2 regions of the Sphingomonas sp. 320_CC genome follow, and region 2 is predicted to be linked to the other one. Evidence: riboswitches for the same ligand, from Rfam matches in the RefSeq annotation. Region 2 holds a riboswitch; the other holds the start of a gene.
The links. Region 2 has a riboswitch for thiamine pyrophosphate ahead of AC59GX_RS12725 (TonB-dependent receptor). Riboswitches for the same ligand answer to the same signal wherever they lie in the genome.
Positions count from the first base shown of each region.

Region 1: another riboswitch for thiamine pyrophosphate. It lies ahead of thiC (phosphomethylpyrimidine synthase ThiC); the one in region 2 lies ahead of AC59GX_RS12725 (TonB-dependent receptor).

Region 1 is NZ_JCAWAE010000002.1:720,952-724,113, forward strand. It holds gene thiC (phosphomethylpyrimidine synthase ThiC) at 1-1,455, opposite strand, end outside; TPP riboswitch at 1,495-1,604, opposite strand; gene AC59GX_RS10335 (outer membrane protein) at 2,014-2,886, opposite strand; gene AC59GX_RS10340 (ferritin-like domain-containing protein) at 2,966-3,162, opposite strand, start outside.
Region 2 is NZ_JCAWAE010000003.1:256,279-259,440, reverse strand. It holds gene AC59GX_RS12725 (TonB-dependent receptor) at 1-1,923, opposite strand, end outside; TPP riboswitch at 1,977-2,086, opposite strand; gene AC59GX_RS12720 (hypothetical protein) at 2,386-2,721, opposite strand; gene AC59GX_RS12715 (GNAT family N-acetyltransferase) at 2,907-3,162, shown strand, end outside.

The DNA.
Region 1 (3,162 bases), on a different contig from region 2:
GGTGCCGTACCAGCCGATCATCGCGGCGCCGATGCCGCTGGTGATGTGGTCGTAGCCGGGGGCTATGTCCGTGGTGAGTGGTCCTAGCGTGTAGAAGGGTGCTTCGCCGCAGACCTCGAGTTGCTTGTCCATGTTCTCCTTGATCTTGTGCATCGGCACGTGGCCGGGGCCTTCGATCATGACCTGGACGTCGCTCTTCCACGCGCGGTGGGTGAGTTCGCCGAGCGTGTAGAGTTCGCTGAACTGCGCTTCGTCGTTGGCGTCGGCGATGCTGCCGGGGCGCAGGCCGTCGCCGAGGCTGTAGGCGATGTCGTACGCCTTCATGATCTCGGTGATCTCGTCGAAGCGCTCGTAGAGGAAGCTCTCCTTGTGGTGGCTGAGGCACCATTTCGCCATGATCGAGCCGCCGCGCGAGACGATGCCGGTGACGCGTTTCGCGGTCATCGGGATGTAGGCGAGGCGCACGCCGGCGTGGATCGTGAAGTAATCGACGCCCTGTTCGGCCTGCTCGATGAGCGTGTCGCGGAAGATCTCCCAGGTGAGGTCCTCGGCGACGCCGCCGACCTTTTCGAGCGCCTGGTAGATGGGCACGGTGCCGATCGGGACTGGCGAGTTGCGCAGGATCCATTCGCGGGTGTCGTGGATGTTGCGGCCGGTGCTGAGGTCCATCACCGTGTCCGCGCCCCAGCGGATCGACCAGACGAGCTTGTCGACTTCGGCGGCGACGTTGCTGGCAACCGCGGAGTTGCCGATGTTGGCGTTGATCTTGACGAGGAAGTTGCGGCCGATCGCCATCGGTTCGGATTCGGGGTGGTTGATGTTGTTGGGGATGATCGCGCGACCGCGGGCGATCTCGTCGCGGACGAATTCGGGGGTTACGAAGTCGGGGATCTGCGCGCCGAAGCTTTCGCCGTCTCGCTTGTAGTCTTTCAGCATGGCTCGGCCGAGGTTTTCTCGGGTGGCGACGTATTCCATTTCTGGGGTGATGATGCCGCGGCGGGCGTAGTGCATCTGGCTGACGTTGTGGCCGGCGCGCGCGCGGAGGGGGCGCTTGATGGTGGCGGGGAATTGGGGGACGCCGGAGTCTTTGTTGCCGCCCTGCGATGCCGCTTGGGCGGTGCGGTCTGAACCGAGCCGGCTGGCGGCAAGATAGCCGTTGTCTTCGGGGCGGAGTTCTCGGGCTTCGTAGGATTCGACGTCGCCTCTGGCTTCGATCCAGGCGCGGCGGAGCTGGGGGAGGCCGGCGTTGATGTCGATCGTCGCGCGGGGGTCGGTGTAGGGGCCGCTGGTGTCGTAGACGCGTAACGGGGGTTCGGAGCAGCTCGGGTCGAGGATGATCTCGCGCATGGCGACGCGGACTTCCGGGCTGGAGGGGACCGCGACGTGGATTTTGCGCGAGCCTCGGATCGGGCCGGTGGTTACGCCGATGTCGGTGGTCTTTTGCGTGACGGCCATGCGCTTGCTCCTACGGGTCTCGGAGCAAGGCTTACGGTTCTGTGGCGACCGCTCCCTCCCTCCGCCGGTATCAACCGGATCAGGTTCAGCGGGTCGAAGGCTCCTGCCTTCCTCTCAAGCGCGGATTAGCGCTCCCCCGGGGTGGGGTGAGCATAGGGGGGTTGGGGTGGGGTGCAATGGGGAATTTGGGGGGGCTTGGGGTGCGGGGGCGAGACGTTTGGGCTTGGGGCTTGACCTTCGACTTCGCTCAGGGCGATCGGAAGCTTTAGCGATCCTCCCCCGCCAGGGGGAGGTGGCTGGCACTTGCCAGACGAAGGGGCGGTAAGGGATCACCGCTGTTGCGTGGCCCTCCCCCTCCGTCACCTTCGGTGCCACCTCCCCCTGGCGGGGGAGGATCGAGCACATAAAGAAAAGGCCGCTGCCCGGGTTGGGGCAACGGCCTTTTCTGTCACTCCGCGCGCCGTCAGTCGTAGCTGAGCTACGCCTTGTGGCGTGCTTTGCTGCGCTTGCCGGGCTTGGGCGAGTCATGCACCAGCTTGGTGCAGGCCGCCCTTCGCCTCAGAACCGGAAGCTCACCGTGCCGCGCAGCGAGTGCCAGCGGAACTGGTCGTCGCTGCGGCGGAAGGCCGTGCCGGCGGTGTTGGGGGCGAGCACGAACGGGTTGTTCGCGAGCAAGACCGGGCTGCCGGTGATCGCGCTGCCAGCGGTGACGAGGACGCGTGCGTCGTCATCCTTGTACTGGTGGTAGGTGTATTCCATGCCGATCGAGATGTTCTTGGTCAGCTTCTGCTCGATGCCGCCGCCACCGACATAGCCCCACTTCTTGTCCGAACCGGTGGCTGCGAACGCGTTGGCGGTGTTGGTGGTGAAGAACAGATTGTCGATCTTGGCATAGCCGGCGCCGCCGGTGGCGTAGAACAGCGTGTTGCGCGCGGCGAGACCGGCGCGGAGGCGGGCCGAGCCTTCCCACTTCAGCTTGCGTGCCATCGTGTAGCTGGCGGGCGTGGTCGAGAAGGCGGCGACGCTGTCGGTGATCTCGGACTTGCCGAATTCGCCGACGATGCCGACCACGAACGGACCGCGCTGCACGTCGAAGCCCGCGCGGCCGTAATACGACCAGCCGTCGTCGTCGTTGCGGCAACCATAAGCGGGCACCGCGGTGCGGGCGGAGCCGTTGCAGAAGCCCGGCGAGAAGGCGTTGGCGCCGGTGATGGTGTTGACGCTGTCGCTAAAATTGCCGTCGTTGTTGCGGTCGAACAGGATCGACGAGCCGACGTCGTTGCCCTGGACGTCATAGCCGCCGGCCGCGCCGATATAGACGCCCGAGAACGGCTTGGTGTCGGTGGTCATGTCCTGCGCGGCGGCCGGGACAGCGAAAATGCCCGCGGTCGCGAGACCGGCGAGCATGGTGAGCTTCGTGAAGTTGGTCATGGTCGTTCCCCAAACGAGGGCCGCGGCGCTCCCATTGCTCGCCGCGGCCCAAGGTTTCAGTTTCAGGCAGTGATCGCGATCACGCGTTGGCGCCGCTGGTCCGCAGCGAGTCGAGGCGGTTGTTGGTCCCGTTGGGGAAGAAGCCGCCGCCGATCTTTGCAGTGGGCGTCAGGTAGACGATGTTGTGCACCTGAGCGACCGAGCGGCTGTAGGCCAGGCCGTTCGCATCGGTGGGCACGATGTTCGAGATCGTCGGATCCGACCCGGTGATGCCCT
Region 2 (3,162 bases):
GGTCGGCAGGAAGTCCGCGCCGACCGGGAGGTCGTCGTCGATCCGTGCGCGCAGATATTCGCCGGAAAGATACAGGCTGACACCCGCGACCGGGCGGTAGTCGATCTCCGCATCGACGCCGTACGAGGTCTGGCCGCCAGCGTTGAGGGTGGCATTCACCTGCGCGCCGCCCTGGTCGAGCACGGTCGCGAGCTGGCGGTTGCGGAACTTGTAGTGGAAGCCCGTCACCGAAGCGGATAGCTGTTCGCCGATGAACCGATAGCCGATCTCCTGCGACACCGAATATTCGTTCTTGAGCGCGTTCGTCCCCTGCACGACCACTTCGCCACCATAATAGCTGTTATAGAGCGTGAACTCGTTGGGCGTGCGGAAGTTGGTGGTGATGTTGGCGAACAGCTGCTGGCGATCGTCGATCCGGTAGTGGATCGCGGCGCGCGGCAGCGCGGCGAAGCTGTCGTTGCGCACCTTGTCCTGCGGCCCGGGGAGGTAATTGCGGCCGTTACGCAGCACGTTCACGCCCTTGAACCCGGCATCGATCGTCAGCCGCGGCGTCAGCGCGATGCTGTCGGCGAGGAAGAAGCCCTTCGTCACGGTGACGGTGCGCTGGTTCTCATAGGCGAGCAGGCGGCCATCGGCGGTGCGGATCGCCTTGGCGCGATAGCCCCAGCGATCGGTCGGCTGCCCGTCTGCGTCGATCGAGGTGTAGGACTGCGTGACGCGGTCGGTGCCGTAGTCGAACCATAACCCCGCCGTGAGCGTGTGCGCACCGGTCTTGAAGGTCAGCTTGCTGACGTTGCCGGTCCGCATCTGGTCGCCGGTGTAGTTGCCGAGCACGGTCGCAACGCCGTCGACCGCACCGGGCAGCGCGATCGGCTGCGCCAGTTCCTCAGTACCGAGGAAATTGCCTTCGGTGGTCAGTTGCGTGCCGTAGGGCGAGTTGCCGTAACCGAACTGGAGGTATGTGGTGGTGTCGAGCGCCAGCCGATCGTTCAGCACGAGGTGCACCGGTGCGGAGGCGTAGAGGTTGCGGAACGGCGCGCGGTACAGGCGCCAGTAGTTGGTGCTCCCCGCCGTATAGCGCTTGTCGTAGTTGAAGCCGCGACCTTGTGCGGTCCATTCGGCGAGCGTCGGGCTCGGGTAGCTCGACGAGTTCGCGTCGTTGTACGACAGCGCGAGGCTGGCGCGGTTGCCGGCGCCCCATTCGTTGAGCAGCTTGGCGTCGATATGCTGGCGCGTATCGTAGCCGGCACCTCGCCAATTATCCGCTCGGGTGTTCGAATAGGACAGGAACGCCTTCAGCCCGGTATTGCCGATCATCCCGCTATCGACGCGGAAGAACCCACGCCGCGCCGCGTAGCTCCCGAGCGACAGGTCGACGAGTGCGCCGGGACGCGCCTTCGGATCGTCGAGTGCGAGCGACAACATCCCCCCTGCCCCGCCGAGCGTCGGCGAGTCGATATCGACCGACCCTTGGGCGAGCGAGATGCGTTTGAGGTTCTCCGGGTCGGCGAACTGCGACGGGTAGGCGTAATAATAGCCGATGTCGTTCTGCGGCGCGCCTTCCATCAGCACGCCGATCTCGTCCTGGCCGAGACCGCGCAGCGTCAGGCTGGAACTCGTCGACAGGCCGTACGGGTCGCTCGATGCGACGTTCGCGCCGGGCAGCAGCGTCACCAACTGAAACGCGTTGAGCGTCGGCGCCTGCTTGACGATGAAGTCGGCCGAGATCGCACTCTGCGCGCGTGGCACCTTCTGGTCGGGCAGCAAGCCTGCCGGGTCCTGCTTGCCGACCACCCGGAATTCAGCGGGTTCGACAGGCTCGGACGCGACCTGCGCGCTTGCAGAGGATGCGGCAAGGCTCGCCGAGAGGGTCAGCGCTACCCGGAAAGCAGGGCGGCCACGCGCTATAAACGGGCGCGTCACAACAAAAAACCAGCATTAAAAAACGTCACGTCCACTCCAATCGGAGGGACGACGGGCCAGCCGCAGACCCTCCCTACGCCGGTATAAGCCGGATCAGGTTCAGCGGGTCATGGGCTGTTGCCCACCTCTCAGCCGCACATCAGCGGCCCCCCGGGGATACGTGCCGCTTAGGCGGTTGGGCGAGTGGTGGAAAGGGCTATCACGTTGATCTGGCTGGAGTGCCGCACGCGGTGCACCGGCGAACCTCAAGCCCCTCCCCAAGAATGGCGCGCAGCGGCCGGCCTACCCAGAAAACATGCTGTGAAAACAAGGTAGGCCGACCGCCTCTACTGCTCGATCGACGAGCACCACCAGGGTCGGCAAGGGAGCGCCAACACCGCGGCGGTGTGACAGTTACGTTGCAACGCGGCTTAAAGACTCACCGCATCACAAAATGTGGCGACTAACGGCGACGTCGTACGATCAGGCGCGACCCTCGCGACGCTTGATCTCTCCCAGCAGCGCCTCGGCCACCGGGTTGCCGACCTCGCCGCCCGACTGGTCGTACGCGCCCGCAAGCTCCGCGTCCGTCGCGCCCTGCAACAGCGCGTTCACCTCCGCGTTGAAGTCGTCGACCTCGCCCGCGGCGGCATCGGCGGCGTCCTCGCTCGTCACGGCCGGCTCTGCTCCAGCAGCCGGAGCGTGTGCCATCACGGCATCCTGCTTGAAGACGTCGAAGGCTTCGGCGGCCTCGTTGCGCTCCTCGATCGCGATTTCGAGGCGGGTGAACAGGTCAAGCTGCGGTGCGGTGTTTTCCATTCCGCCAGCTTATCCGCGCGAACACGGTCCAGGCAACTCGTTCGCGCACGCCCGCTACCCGAAGCGAGAACGTACCAGGAATCTCTATAATCTAAAGCAACTCGTGAGACTTCCAGCCGGAACGTCCGTTCTGCCCTTCAAGTCGCCGACCTGGAACCGGCGATCGGTTGCAACAGGGAAAGACCATGACCGCGATCCGAGCCGCCGAACCGTATGACCTTTCCCGGTTGATGACGTTCGATTCCTTCCCCGGAGACCGGATCGCGGAGATCGTCGAGCGCCGCATGCTGGTAGCCGAAGTGGACGGCGTCATCGCAGGCTATATCGCGTGGCAGACCGGCGGATGCATCGGCAAGGACTATGTGAACAAACTGGTCGTCGATCCGGACTATCGTCGCAACGGGATCGCCCAATCGTTGATAGCCGAACTGAAATCTGTCC